DNA from 2 places in the Streptomyces sp. CG4 genome. Region 1 is predicted to be linked to the other one. Evidence: riboswitches for the same ligand, from Rfam matches in the RefSeq annotation. Region 1 holds a riboswitch; the other holds the start of a gene.
The links. A riboswitch is a leader RNA that binds a small molecule or an ion and turns the genes downstream of it on or off. The one in region 1 is predicted to bind glycine.

Region 1 (7,559 bases):
CGCCGCCGCCCGGGGCGTGCGGGTTGAGCCAGAGGCCGTAGTGGTCGGGGTAGAGGGTGCGGGCCACGTCGAGCGCGTCGACGACCTCGTACGACCGGTTCCAGCCGCTGGCCGAGAGTTCCTGGGCGGAGGTGACGCAGGGGGCGTAGTGGAAGCCGTCGACTTCCATGTTTCCGTACTGGGCGTCCGGGGAGCCGGCCTGGCCGTGCCACAGGAGCATCCAGATCTGACCGGAGGAGGGGGTGGCGAGGGCGCGCAGCAGGGCCTCGTAGGCGTCGTAGCGGCCGGGGGTGACCTGGCGCAGCATGTGCGTCACGCTGCCGCTGTGGGTCGCGCTCACCTCGTGCCCTTCTTGTCAGTGCCCTGCGTTGGGAGACAGCTTATGCGCCTAGTAGCCCGGGGCCTCGTGTGCGTGCGCGGGTGCGGGGTCGTGGGGGGTACTCGCGCAGTTCCCCGCGCCCCTTCAGGTACTTCAGTGGCCGTATTGATAGAAGGGGCGGACGGTCGACTTGAGCCAGGTGGCCACCGGGTCGTCGGTCACGTCCAGGAGGACCAGGTTGACCGGCCACGTGACCGGGACTTTCCCGAGGGCTCTGCCCAGGGCCTGCAGGGGGAGGTCACGGAGGTCGCCCTCCCACCGGGAGAGTTCGACGCCGATGAACATGACCGGGTCGTCCGTCTCGATGGCGGCCAGGCAGCGGCGGGCGGTGAGAACCACGCCGGTCTCGGCGAACTCGGCGGACGCGGCGGAGAGGAAGTCGACCGGGTCGTCCTGCCAGTCGGGCTCGAAGAGGCGGACCCGGCCGCCGGAGGCGGGGCCGTCGAGCGGGGTGCGGCCGGACCGGCACAGCTCGGCCACCGCCTCGGGCCGCAGCGGGATGCCGACCATCGCGTCGGGGTTCACCGCGATGCCGACCTGCGCGGGCAGACCGCGGGCGAACTCCACGGCGGGGGCGATGGTGTACGACATGTGGGAGCCGACCGCCCGGCGCAGCTGTTCCTCGGAGCTGAACACCGGGACGTACACCTGGCCGTCGATGTCGAGCGTGGGCAGGTCGAGCGGGCCGCTGCCCGGGCCGCCGCCGCTGGGCAGCGGGACCCAGAGCAGGCTTCGGCCCAGGACCTCGATGATCCGGCCCGCCGCCGTGGGTATGCCGAGGGAGGCCGAGAGCACCTCCTCCAGCTCGTTGCCGGGCCAGCCGCTGTGCGGCTGGGAGTGCGCCTGTGCCGGGAAGTCCGCGGGAATGTCCGCCGGGAAGTCCATCTGCCTACCGCCTGCTGGGAACCACTGCTGTGACCATGAAGGCTAGCGGGTGGCTGTGACAAGACCGCATCGCGCGCATCAGGACCGCGCCTCGTGGGCACGGCCTTCGGGGCTCAGCCCGTGAACGCGATCCGCTGCAGGGTGTCCGCCGCCGGCCGGTCCAGCAGTACCGCCGAGCCGCAGCCCGCGGGCAGCTCGCCCCGGCCGACCGCGCGGAGCAGCCGGGCGGTCGTACGGCGGTGGCGGCCGAAGGCGTAGCGGGAGACGCCCCGGCCGCGCTCGCGCTGGCCCTCGCGGGCGGTCACGGGGGTGACGTCGAGCAGCAGCAGGTGCAGGGTGCCGCCGCGGCGGCGGGCCGCGCGGGCGAGCCAGGCGCGCACCCAGGGCTGGGTGCCGCAGTCGTGGACGACCACGCCCTCCCCGCCGCGCAGGGCGCCGCGCAGGGCGGCGTAGTGCGCGAGGCGGACCAGGGGGCGGTAGACCGCGTAGGGGAAGAAGAGGGGCAGGCGGGCCGCGAAGCGGTCGCGGGTGTCCTGGGAGTCGATGCGGCGGCCGGGGACCGCGCGCCGCATCAGGGTGGACTTGCCGCCACCGGGCAGGCCGGTGATCACCACCAGGTCCCGCGGGCCGAAGAGCAGGGCGCGCGGGCTGCGGCCGGCCCGGTCGCGCAGGTCGCGGACGACCGGGGCCGGGCGCCCGGCGCAGCGTTCGCGCGCCGGGGCGGTGGGCTGCTTGGGCACCGCGATGCCGGTGGTGGCGGCGCTGGCGTACGCCGGGGTGCTGTTCACCGTGATCGTCCTCCCCTGTCGGCTCGGTAATCCCCATGCCCGGTTAATGTAAAGGGAAGGTAATGTACGACTGTCGGCGGTTCCGTGTGCGTACTGCCACAGGTCGGTTACAAAAGCCAGGCTCTGGCTGGCGGGGGTACGGCGTGCAATGATGTGGCCGCCAACTGCATACCGGCCGCTTGAATCCGCGCGGGAGAGTCCCCAGCAGCCTTCGCTGGGGCGCCGAAGGAGCAAGTCCCTCCCTTGAATCTCTCAGGCCCCGTTACCGCGCGGGCGAGGCACATCTGAAAAGCGGGCCGCTGTGTCAGTGGCTCCACCCAAGGTGCAAGCCGTGATCGTCCCCGTGGCGGTCCTGGCGAACCTCTCAGGTTCCGATGACAGATGGGGAGGAACGTTCCTCGCCCGTCCTGTTTGTCCTGGGAGACGACCGTCCGATGAGCAGCACTGAACTCCGACACACCGCGCTCGATGCCGTGCATCGCTCGCTCGGTGCGACGATGACCGACTTCGCCGGCTGGGACATGCCCCTGCGCTACGGCTCCGAGCGCGACGAGCATGTCGCGGTGCGGACGAAGGCGGGTCTGTTCGACCTCTCCCACATGGGCGAGATCACCGTCACCGGCGCCGAGGCCGCCGCCCTTCTGAACTTCGCCCTGGTCGGCAACATCGCCTCCGTCGGCGTCGGCCGCGCCCGCTACACCATGATCTGCCAGGCCGACGGCGGCATCCTGGACGACCTGATCGTCTACCGCCTCGCCGAGACCGAGTACATGATCGTGGCCAACGCCTCCAACGCCCAGGTGGTGCTGGACGCCCTCGTCGAGCGTTCCGCCGGCTTCGACGCCGAGGTGCGCGACGACCGGGACGCGTACGCGCTGCTCGCCGTCCAGGGCCCGGAGTCGCCCGGCATCCTGAAGGCCCTCACCGACGCCGACCTCGACGGCCTGAAGTACTACGCCGGTCTGCCCGGCACGGTCGCCGGCGTCCCTGCGCTGATCGCCCGCACCGGCTACACCGGCGAGGACGGCTTCGAGCTGTTCGTGAAGCCCGAGCACGCCGTGGAGCTGTGGCGGGCGCTGACCGAGGCCGGCGAGGGCGTCGGCCTGGTCCCGTGCGGCCTGTCCTGCCGGGACACCCTGCGCCTGGAGGCGGGCATGCCGCTGTACGGGCACGAGCTGACCACCTCGCTCACCCCCTTCGACGCCGGGCTCGGCCGGGTGGTGAAGTTCGAGAAGGAGGGCGACTTCGTGGGCCGCGAGGCGCTCACCGAGGCCGCCGCCAAGGCTCGGCAGAACCCGCCGCGGGTGCTCGTCGGGCTGATCGCCGAGGGCCGCCGGGTCCCGCGCGCCGGCTACGCCGTCGTCGCGGGCGGCGCGGTGATCGGCGAGGTCACCTCCGGCGCCCCCTCCCCCACCCTGGGCAAGCCGATCGCCATGGCCTACGTCGACGCGGCGCACGCGGCGCCGGGCACCGCGGGCGTCGGCGTGGACATCCGGGGCAGCCACGAGCCCTACGAGGTCGTGGCGCTGCCGTTCTACAAGCGCCAGAAGTGACACCGTCGTAGCCCCGAGCCGTACCCCAGGACGTGACGTCGGGCACATCACCGCTGCTCGCGTGCGTTTCCAGCGGTCCCCCTTCATCAGCACACACGCGCGTACAGGAGAATTCAGGCCATGAGCAACCCCCAGCAGCTGCGCTACAGCAAGGAGCACGAGTGGCTGTCGGCCGCCGCGGACGGCGTGTCGACGGTCGGCATCACGGAGCACGCGGCCAACGCGCTCGGCGATGTCGTCTTCGTCCAGCTCCCCGAGGCCGGCTCCACCGTGACCGCGGGCGAGACCTGCGGCGAACTGGAATCGACCAAGTCGGTCTCCGACCTGTACTCGCCGGTCACCGGTGAGGTCACCGAGGTCAACGAGGACGTCGTCAACGACCCGTCGCTGGTGAACTCCGCCCCCTTCGAGGGCGGCTGGCTGTTCAAGGTACGCGTCGCGGAGGAGCCGGCCGAGCTGCTCTCCGCCGACGAGTACACCGCCTTTTCCGCCGGCTGAGGAGTCGTAGCCGTATGACTGTCCTGAACACGTCCCTGCACGAGCTGGACCCGGAGATCGCCGCCGCGGTCGACGCCGAGCTGCATCGCCAGCAGTCCACGCTGGAGATGATCGCCTCCGAGAACTTCGCGCCCGTCGCGGTCATGGAGGCCCAGGGCTCGGTCCTCACCAACAAGTACGCCGAGGGCTACCCGGGCCGCCGCTACTACGGCGGCTGCGAGCACGTCGACGTCGCCGAGCAGATCGCCATCGACCGGGTCAAGGAGCTGTTCGGCGCCGAGTACGCCAACGTCCAGCCGCACTCCGGGGCCTCCGCCAACCAGGCGGCCCTGTTCGCGCTGGCCCAGCCCGGGGACACCATCCTCGGCCTGGACCTCGCGCACGGCGGCCACCTGACCCACGGGATGCGGCTGAACTTCTCCGGCAAGCAGTTCAACGTGGTCGCCTACCACGTGGACGCCGAGACCGGCCTGGTCGACATGGCCGAGCTGGAGCGGCTCGCCAAGGAGCACCGTCCGAAGGTGATCATCGCGGGCTGGTCGGCGTACCCCCGTGAGCTGGACTTCGCCGAGTTCCGCCGGATCGCCGACGAGGTCGAGGCGTACCTGTGGGTCGACATGGCGCACTTCGCGGGCCTGGTCGCGGCCGGCCTGCACGCCAACCCGGTGCCGTTCGCGGACGTGGTCACCTCCACGACCCACAAGACGCTCGGCGGCCCGCGCGGCGGCATCATCCTCGCCCGCAACAAGGACTTCGCGAAGAAGCTGAACTCGGCGGTCTTCCCGGGCTTCCAGGGCGGCCCCCTGGAGCACGTGATCGCGGCGAAGGCGGTGTCCTTCAAGGTCGCGGCCTCGGAGGGCTTCAAGGAGCGCCAGCGTCGTACGGTGGAGGGTGCCCGCATCCTCGCCGAGCGGCTGACGGCGCCGGACGCCCGCGAGGCCGGGGTGAACGTGCTGTCCGGCGGCACGGACGTGCACCTGATCCTGGTCGACCTGCGCGCGTCCGAGCTGGACGGCCAGCAGGCCGAGGACCGCCTCCACGAGGTCGGCATCACGGTCAACCGCAACGCGGTCCCGAACGACCCGCGCCCCCCGATGGTCACCTCGGGCCTGCGGATCGGCACGCCCGCCCTCGCGACCCGCGGCTTCACGGCCGAGGACTTCGCCGAGGTCGCGGACGTGATCGCCGAGGCGCTGAAGCCGTCCTACGACGCGGAGGCCCTCAAGGCGCGCGTGAAGGCGCTCGCCGACAAGCACCCGCTGTACCCGGGCCTGAACAAGTAGGTCCGGCCAAGTAAGTCCCCGGTGGGGCACCCGACGCAGAGCGCCGGAAGGTGCCGGAAGGTGCCCCACCACCCCCCTGTTTCCTGAGGAGTGACCGTGGCCATCTCGGTCTTCGACCTGTTCTCGATCGGCATCGGCCCGTCCAGCTCCCACACGGTCGGCCCGATGCGCGCGGCACGGATGTTCGCCCGTCGGCTGCGCAACGAAGGCCTGCTGGAAAGGACCGCCTCCGTCCGCACGGAGCTGTACGGCTCCCTGGGCGCCACCGGGCACGGCCACGGCACCCCGAAGGCCGTCCTGCTGGGCCTGGCCGGCGACTCGCCGCGCACGGTGGACGTGGAGACGGCGGACGCGCGCGTCGAGGCGATCAAGGCCGAGGGCCGGATCAGCCTGCTCGGCGAGCACGAGATCCCCTTCGACTTCGACAAGGACCTCGTGCTGCACCGCCGCAAGGCGCTGCCGTACCACGCCAACGGCATGACGGTCTGGGCGTACGACGGTTCCGGAGCGGAGCTGTTCTCGAAGACCTACTACTCGGTCGGCGGCGGCTTCGTGGTGGACGAGGACGCGGTCGGCGCGGACCGGATCAAGCTGGACGACACGGTCCTGAAGTACCCCTTCCGCACCGGCGACGAGCTGCTCCGCCTCACCCGCGAGACGGGCCTGTCGATCTCCTCGCTGATGCTGGAGAACGAGCGGGCCTGGCGCACCGAGGACGAGATCCGCGCGGGCCTGCTGGAGATATGGCGGGTCATGCGCGAGTGCGTCCGGCGCGGCCTGTCCCGCGAGGGCATCCTGCCCGGCGGTCTGAAGGTCCGCCGCCGCGCGGCCGTCTCCGCCCGCCAGCTGCGCGCCGAGGGCGACCCGCTGGCCCACGCCATGGAGTGGATCACGCTCTACGCGATGGCGGTGAACGAGGAGAACGCGGCCGGTGGCCGGGTCGTCACGGCCCCCACGAACGGCGCGGCCGGCATCATCCCGTCGGTCCTGCACTACTACATCAACTTCGTGCCGGGCGCCGACGAGGACGGCGTGGTCCGCTTCCTCCTCGCGGCGGGCGCGATCGGCATGCTCTTCAAGGAGAACGCCTCCATCTCCGGCGCCGAGGTCGGCTGCCAGGGCGAGGTCGGCTCCGCCTGCTCCATGGCCGCGGGCGCGCTGGCCGAGGTGCTCGGCGGCTCCCCGGAGCAGGTCGAGAACGCGGCCGAGATCGGCATGGAACACAACCTCGGCCTGACCTGCGACCCGGTCGGCGGCCTGGTCCAGATCCCGTGCATCGAGCGCAACGGCATGGCCGCGGTGAAGGCGGTCACCGCCGCCAAGATGGCCATGCGCGGCGACGGCTCCCACAAGGTGTCCCTGGACAAGGTCATCAAGACCATGAAGGACACCGGCGCGGACATGTCCGTGAAGTACAAGGAGACGGCCCGGGGCGGACTTGCGGTGAACATCATCGAGTGCTGAGGGAACAGGCCCTGACCAGCGCGTTCGTTTCTTTCAGCGCTGTCGGGGCCTTCCCTTCTTACGCGGCGGAAAGTCCCTGGAGACTCCCTGAGGCAGACGTGAAAGTCCCTGGGAAGTCCCCATGGAAGGGGCTCTTGACCTGTGGGTTCGCGGTATGTGATCAACGCCGGATACACCACTCGCCCACCACTGGGCGTATTAAATCGATCCCCTGGGTCCACCTGAGGGGTACCATTCGATACATGGACGCTGCGGAAAACTCGCGCCTGGAACAGCGGCTGGCCGGCCTCTCCCCCACATTCACGACGGCGCAAGCACGTCAGGCCCTGCTCTCCCCTCGCGATCTGGCGCACTTGGTCACGGAAGCGGAGATAGACGAACTGTCCCGTGGGGTGTATCGGCGGGCAGACGCCCCGGAGACCGCGCACGCGGATCTGCTGGCCGTGTGCGCACGGGCCCCTCGCGCCGTCGTGTGCGGTGAATCCGCCCTGGCCCTGCATGAGCTGATCGACGACATCCCCGCAGCCGTACACATCGCCGTGCCGCGCGGTACACGCCGCCCGACGATTTCCTACCCGCCGACCGTGGTGGCGCAGTACGCCGCGAAGACCTTCGACCTCGGTATCGAACGGTTCGAAGCAGCCCCGGGAGAGACCATCCCCATGTACAACGCAGCCCGCAGCGTCGTCGACGCGATGCGCCACCGCAG
Region 2 (7,559 bases), 4.8 Mb from region 1:
CGCGCTGGAAGAACTGGCCGGCACAGCTTCGCACCTGCTGGCCGGCCTGGTCGACGAGGAGTGGGGGCGCCGCTACGGCCGCCCGGTCCGTCTGGGCAAGAACCCCACCCGCCCCAAGACCAGAATCCTCGCCACCGGAGGCGACGCCGTCCGGCTGATCGAGCACCTCGGGCAGCACGGGCCGGAACGCCTGTCCGGTCCCCGCGTCCAAGCCCTGCGGCAGATCATGGTGCAGAACTACTACCGCGACGGGGCCGGCCGCCTGCGCTGGCGCACCGCCGAGGACGGCGGGCTGCCGCCCTCTGCCGTCGCAGTCGTCTCGCCCTACGACCCGACGGCCCGCTACGCGCGCCGCGGACACATCACCCGCTGGAAGGGGTTCGTCGCACACCTCACCGAAACCTGTGATCCCGACGGCGTCAACGTGATCACAGATGTGGCCACCACCGACGCCACCGGGTACGACGCGAAGGCTCTGCCCGGCATCCACACCCGGCTCAAGCATCGCGGGCTGCTGCCCGCCGAGCATCTGGTCGACGGCGGCTACACCTCCCTGGTCCATCTGGAACAGGCAGCCCGCGAACAGTCAGGGTCACCGGACCACTGCCGGTCAACACCACCCGCCAGAACCGCAGGAACAACGGCTTCGGCCGCGACGACTTCCACATCGACTTCGACCGCCGCCAGGTCACCTGCCCGCAGGGCGAGACCAGCGCGGGATGGCACGGCCCCTACCCGACCTCCTCACCCACCGCGGCACCTCTGATCGTGGCACGGTTCACCAAGAGCCAGTGCCGTCCCTGCCCGGTCCGCACCCGCTGCACGACCACCACCGACAACGCCCGGAGCGTGGGCTTTCCCCCGCGAGAACTCCGTGACCTGCAACTCCGCGTCCGCGCCGAGCAGCAGACACCCGAATGGCAGGCCCGCTACGCGGTCCGCTCCGGAGTGGAAGGCACCATCAACGAACTCGCCCACGGACACGGCATGCGCCGCTGCCGCTACCGGGGACAGCACAAAGCCCACTTACAGCACGTGTTCACAGCCATCGCCGCAAACATCGAGCGCCTCAGCCGACGGCCGCCGACCGGAGAAACACCCCCGTCACGGCCGCCGACCGCCTTCCAGAACTACCTGGACCAGCACGGGATCCCCCGGCCGAGGTCTTGGCGGTCCGCCAGAGACTGAGCAGACCGCCAAGAACCCCGACAGAGTCAGCGTCCGGAAACCGGACGGGGCCCTGAAGGTCACCGCTCGCTCAGTTCGCTCAGTTCGCTCAGTCTTCGTATGCGTCCATCGGCGGGCAGGAGCACACCAGGTTGCGGTCGCCGAAGGCCTGGTCGATACGGCGCACCGGCGGCCAGTACTTGTCGGCGACCGAGACACCGGCCGGGAAGACGGCCTCCTCGCGGCTGTAGGCGTGCGCCCACTCGCCGCCGAGCGCGGCCGCGGTGTGCGGGGCGTTCCGCAGCGGGTTGTCCTCCGCCGGCCAGGCGCCGGAGCCGACCTTCTCGATCTCCGTGCGAATGGCGATCATCGCATCGCAGAAACGGTCCAGCTCGGTGATGTCCTCCGACTCGGTCGGCTCGATCATCAGCGTGCCGGCCACCGGGAAGGACATGGTCGGCGCGTGGAAGCCGTAGTCGATCAGGCGCTTGGCCACGTCGTCCACGCTCACGCCGGTCGCCTTGGTCAGCGGGCGCAGGTCGATGATGCACTCGTGCGCGACCAGGTTGCCGGGACCGGTGTAGAGCACCGGGTAGTGCGGCTCCAGGCGCTTGGCGATGTAGTTCGCCGAGAGCACGGCCACCTGCGTGGCGCGCTTGAGGCCCTCACCGCCCATCAGCCGGACGTACGCCCAGGAGATCGGCAGAATGCCCGCGGAGCCCCAAGGCGCGGCCGAGATCGGTCCGACGCCGGTCTCCGGGCCCGCGGCGGGCTGCATCGGGTGGTTCGGCAGGTACGGCGCCAGGTGCGCGCGCACGCCGACCGGGCCGACGCCCGGACCGCCGCCGCCGTGCGGAATGCAGAACGTCTTGTGCAGGTTCAGGTGCGAGACGTCACCGCCGAAGTGACCCGGCTTGGCGAGACCGACCAGGGCGTTGAGGTTGGCGCCGTCGACGTACACCTGGCCGCCCGCCTCGTGGACCTGGGCGCAGATGTCGGCGACGTGCTCCTCGAAGACGCCGTGCGTCGACGGGTAGGTGATCATCAGCACCGCCAGCTCGTCGCGGTACTGCTCGATCTTGGCACGGAGGTCCTCGACGTCGATCTCGCCGTCCTCGGCGGTCTTGACGACGACGACCTTCATGCCGGCCATCACGGCGCTGGCCGCGTTGGTGCCGTGCGCGGAGGACGGGATGAGGCACACGGTGCGCTGCTCGTCGCCGTTCGCCCGGTGGTAGCCGCGTACGGCCAGCAGACCGGCCAGCTCGCCCTGGGAGCCGGCGTTCGGCTGCAGGGAGACCTTGTCGTAGCCGGTGACCTCGGCGAGACGTTCCTCCAGCTCACGGATGAGCGTGAGGTAGCCCTGCGCCTGCTCGGCCGGGGCGAAGGGGTGCAGCTGGCCGAACTCGGGCCAGGTGACCGGCTCCATCTCCGTGGTCGCGTTGAGCTTCATCGTGCAGGAGCCCAGCGGGATCATGCCGCGGTCGAGCGCGTAGTCGCGGTCGGCCAGCTTGCGCAGGTAGCGCAGCATCGCGGTCTCGGAGCGGTGCTGCTGGAAGACCGGGTGGGTGAGGTAGACGTCGGTGCGCAGCAGCGCCTCGGGGAGGGTGTCCTCGGCACTCGCGTCCAGCGCCCCGATGTCGCCTTTGACGCCGAAGGCGGACCAGACGGTGGCCAGCTGGGCCCGCGTGGTGGTCTCGTCGCAGGCCAGGGAGACGTGGTCGGCGTCGACCAGGTGGAGGTTGACCCCGTTCTGCCGTGCGGCGGCGACCACCTCGGCGGCCTTTCCGGGGACGCGCGCGGTAACGGTGTCGAAGAAGGAGCCGTGGACGATCTCGACGCCGCCGGCCTTGAGCCCCTCGGCGAGGATGGTGGCGTACCGATGGGTCCGCCGGGCGATGGTCTTGAGCCCCTCCGCCCCGTGGTAGACGGCGTACATTCCGGCCATCACGGCGAGCAGCACCTGCGCGGTGCAGATGTTGCTGGTCGCCTTCTCCCGGCGGATGTGCTGCTCACGGGTCTGCAGTGCGAGCCGGTAGGCCTTGTGCCCGTCGGCGTCGACGGAGACGCCCACGAGCCGGCCCGGCAGGCTGCGCGCGAACTTCTCCTGTACGGCCATGTAGCCGGCGTGCGGACCGCCGAAGCCCATCGGCACACCGAAGCGCTGGGTGGTGCCGACGGCGATGTCCGCGCCCAGCTCGCCCGGCGAGGTCAGCAGGGTCAGCGCGAGCAGGTCGGCGGCGACGGTGACCAGGGCGCCCAGCTCATGCGCCTGGTCGATGACCGGCTTGATGTCCCGTACGGCACCGGAGGCGCCCGGGTACTGGATCAGCACGCCGTTGATCTCGCGCGCGGCGATGTCGGCCGGGATGCCCTCGCTGAGGTCGGCGACGACGACCTCGACACCGGTCGGCTCGGCGCGGGTCTGGATCACGGCGACGGTCTGCGGCAAGGCGTCCGCGTCGACCAGGAAGAGGCCCTTCTTGTTCTTGCCCATGCGCCGGGACAGCGCCATCGCCTCGGCGGCGGCCGTTCCCTCGTCGAGCAGGGAGGCGCCGGAGGTGGGCAGACCGGTGAGGTCGGCGACCACGGTCTGGAAGTTCAGCAGGGCCTCGAGCCGCCCCTGGGAGATCTCCGGCTGGTACGGCGTGTAGGCCGTGTACCAGGCCGGGTTCTCCATGACGTTGCGCAGGATGACGGGCGGCGTGAACGTCCCGTAGTACCCGAGCCCTATCATCGAGCCGAGGACCTGGTTGCGCTCGGCGAGCGAGCGCAACTCGGCGAGCACCTCGGCCTCGGTACGGGCGCCCGGCAGGTCGAGGGCGTCGGCGTTCTTGATCACATCCGGGACCGCCGCGGCGGTCAGCTCGTCCAGCGAGCCGTAACCGACCTGCGCGAGCATCTTGGCCCGCGCCTCCTGGTCGGGCCCGATGTGACGCTGCTCGAAGGGGATGCCCGCTTCGAGCTCCGAGAGCGGAATGCGATGGGCGGTCATTGCGGAGGCCTCCTGGTCTGACGCGACCTTCGAGGGGCACCACGGCGCGGGTACCCCGACGGCCTCCCCCTCTGTCATCTCAACCTGAGAGCTTCACCGGGCACCCGAAAGGGTCCCGGCTTTCACCGTCGGTGAGGGCGGGAGCCGTCGACACCCGCCCTGCTTTCCAGAGTGACCTCGTCCGTGCGGTACGTGAGCCTGAGAGATTCCGGGGAGGAGTTGCTCCTTCGGCGCCTCCGAGGTGGTCGGAGGACTCTCCCGCACGGGGTCAGCAGCCGCTGTCAGCCTACCAGCGGGGTCAACGCCCGAGCCCTCGAGTGGCCGCCTCCTTGAATGTGCTCTTTTGTAGTGCTTACGAATGAGTTGCGAACCAGTGGAGGGAGAAGGACCGTGCAGACCGACATCGATCCTCGCAACCTGATCGGCCGCAAGGCGTTCGACCGCACTGGCACCAAGATCGGCACCATCGACGAGATCTATCTCGACGACGCGACCGGCGTACCCGAGTGGGCGGCCATACGCACCGGCCTGTTCAGCCGGGACGCGTTCGTCCCCCTGGAGCCGAGCGAACTGCTCAAGGACGGCACCCTCCACGTCCCCTTCGACCGCGCCCTGATCAAGGACGCCCCCGACTTCGGCGTGGGCCGCCACCTCTCCCCCGAACAGGAACTCCAGCTCTACCACCACTACGGCCTGGATGCGGCGCCACCCCCTTCCCTCCAAGACCACGACTTCGGCAAATTGGCAGGCTCGGAGGAGACGTGAGCTTGGTGCGGGCTTTTGGCCCGGGGCTTGAGCTTCGTCCGGGGCTCGGGCTTCGTCCGGGGCTCGGGCTTCCGCTGAGGCCAGCACTTCGCCCGACGCCCGAGCCGCGACCAGGGCCCCAGCTCCGTCCAAAGCCCGCATTTCATCCGACACCCGAGCCTCGGCCGGGGGCTCAAGCTTCGTCCGAGGCCTGCACTTCGTCCAAGACCCCAGCTTCTGCTGAGGCATGCACTTCGACCGGGGCCCGAGCTCCCTCCGCGGCTCGCACTTCGACCGACGCCCCAGCTTCCGCTGAGGCCGGCACATCGACCGGGGACTGGGCCGCGACCGGGGCCCTGGCTTTGCCCGAGGCCCGAGCATGTGCCAGGACCCGAGGCTCGACCGAGGCCTGTGCTTCGAGCGGGGCCGGCACCTCGTCCGAGGTCTGCTCCTGGTTCTCACGGTCCCCCCGCTCACCTCCGCCCCCACTCCCACCCCCGCCCTCTCCCGGGGTCCGGGGCGGAGCCCCGTGTCGGTCGCTGTTGGACTGACCGAGACGGGTGGGCGGGTGGGCAAGGTCCGCCACCAACGGCAACGGATCAGCCGACTCCAGCGCAGGATCACCCACAAAAAACGTCCGCACCCGCCCCGGAGGGGACTGCGGAGTCTCGAACCGCACCGTCACCCGCCCCAGCCCACTCCCCTGCACCCACCCATGCCCGTACTCGGTATGCCGCACATCCTGCCCGGCCCGCCAGTGCCGCTCGACCGGCTCCGCCCGCTCCTCGACGGCCTCAACGGCGCCCTTCTCCGGCTCCTCCGCCGGAGGCAACGGCACCGCCTGCGCGAACAGATCCTCCTGCGTGTAGTCCGCGAGCCCGGAGACCCCCACACCCAGCAGCCGTACCCCACCCGTGGTGTCCACGGAATCCAGCAGCCGTGCGGCCGCCTCCCGTACCACCGCCGGATCGTCCGTGGGCCCTCTGAGCGTCTCGGACCGGGTCAGGGTCGAGAAGTCGTACCGACGCACCTTCAGCACGATCGTCCGCCCCGACAGCCCCGCCCCGCGCAACCGCCCCACACACCGGTCGGCGAGGCGCTGCACCTCCAGCCCGATCCGCAGCCGGTCATGGATGTCCACGTCATAGGTGTCCTCGACCGACACCGACTTCGCCTCGCGCTCGGCCACCACGGGCCGCTCGTCGTGGGCCAGCGCCATGGCGTACAGCCCGTGCCCGTGCGCCTTGCCGAGCAGCCGTACCAGCTCGTCCTCGCCCGCCTCGGCCAGCTCCTCGACCGTGGTGATCCCGGCTCTGCGCAGATGGTCCCCGGTGGCCGGCCCGACCCCGGGCAGGGTCCGCACCGGCATCGGCCCCAGCAGCGCCCGCTCGGAGCCCGGCTCGATGATTCGCAGACCGTCCGGCTTGGCCTGCTCGGAGGCGATCTTGGCGAGCATCTTGGAGGCGGCGAGCCCCACCGAGCCGGTGAGCCCGGTGACCGCCCGGATGTCCGCGCGCAGCTTGATCCCGGCCAGTCGCGCCGACTCCTCGTCCCAGGCCGTCCCGCCGACCTCCAGGTCCACGAAGGCCTCGTCCAGGCTGAGCGGCTCCACCAGCGGCGACAGCTCCCGCAGCATCGCCATCACCTGCTCGCTGATCGCCCGGTACAGGGTGAAGCGCGGCACCAGATACGCAGCATTCGGTGCCAGCCGGCGCGCCTGGGCCATGGGCATCGCCGAGTGGACCCCGAAGGTCCGTGCCTCGTACGACGCGGTGGCCACCACCCCGCGCGGTCCGAGGCCGCCCACCACGACCGCCTTCCCGCGCAGGCTCGGCTTGGATGCCTGCTCCACCGAGGCGTAGAAGGCATCCATGTCGAGATGCAGGATCGTGGGCGCGTTTCTCACATCTCCGATGCTGCACCACGGCACTGACAATGCCCCGACCGTGCCGGCCTCCGTGTCACACGGCCGTAGCGATGTCGGACCACGGTACGGACCGCAGTACGGCTGTCGGACGGCCGTACCCCGGCGTCAGACCGCCCGGTTGCGGCGCCGCGCCAGCTCGTCCGCGGGATTGTGCCCGACGAGGGTCTCACCGGTGTCGATGCGCTCGCCGTGCAGCTGGGAGAGCGCGCTTTCCACGTCCCGCCACACCACGCCGACGGCGATCCCGAAGATGCCCTGACCGCCCTGGAGCAGGGCGTGCACCTCGTCCGGCGAGGTGCACTCATAGACCGTCGCACCATCGCTCATCAGCGTCATCCGCTCCAGGTCACGGAAACCGCGTTCCCGAAGGTGCTGCACGGCCGAGCGGATGTTCTGGAGCGACACGCCCGTGTCCAGGAACCGCTTGACGATCTTCAGGACGACGACGTCCCGGAAGCTGTACAGACGCTGCGTGCCCGACCCGTACGCGGGCCGTACGCTCGGCTCGACGAGGCCGGTACGGGCCCAGTAGTCGAGCTGTCGATAGGTGATGCCGGCGGCCGCGCAGGCCGTGGGCCCGCGATAGCCGATCTGTTCCGACGCCATGGACGCCGCCCCTCCGCCGTTCGGCACCATCGTCGGCCGTTGCGGAGCGTGATCCACCGCGCTGCTGTGAACCGGGTACGGACCGCTCTCCCCGAAACCGCGCACGGGAGCACCCCCAGC

Region 2: linked by a shared signal. The riboswitch ahead of gcvP (aminomethyl-transferring glycine dehydrogenase) and the one ahead of gcvT (glycine cleavage system aminomethyltransferase GcvT) in region 1 are both predicted to bind glycine.

What each region holds. Positions count from the first base shown of each region.
Region 1 is NZ_CP163525.1:3,069,005-3,076,563, forward strand. It holds gene AB5L52_RS13805 (enhanced serine sensitivity protein SseB C-terminal domain-containing protein) at 1-340, opposite strand, end outside; gene AB5L52_RS13810 (enhanced serine sensitivity protein SseB) at 473-1,264, opposite strand; gene AB5L52_RS13815 (AAA family ATPase) at 1,378-2,052, opposite strand; glycine riboswitch at 2,233-2,330, shown strand; gene gcvT (glycine cleavage system aminomethyltransferase GcvT) at 2,487-3,605, shown strand; gene gcvH (glycine cleavage system protein GcvH) at 3,726-4,103, shown strand; gene glyA (serine hydroxymethyltransferase) at 4,118-5,386, shown strand; gene AB5L52_RS13835 (L-serine ammonia-lyase) at 5,483-6,850, shown strand; gene AB5L52_RS13840 (hypothetical protein) at 7,093-7,559, shown strand, end outside.
Region 2 is NZ_CP163525.1:7,898,477-7,906,035, reverse strand. It holds gene AB5L52_RS36135 (transposase) at 1-766, shown strand, start outside; gene AB5L52_RS36130 (transposase) at 667-1,188, shown strand; gene gcvP (aminomethyl-transferring glycine dehydrogenase) at 1,277-4,162, opposite strand; glycine riboswitch at 4,339-4,433, opposite strand; gene AB5L52_RS36120 (PRC-barrel domain-containing protein) at 4,553-4,927, shown strand; gene AB5L52_RS36115 (DNA polymerase IV) at 5,100-6,812, opposite strand; gene AB5L52_RS36110 (MerR family transcriptional regulator) at 6,939-7,559, opposite strand, start outside.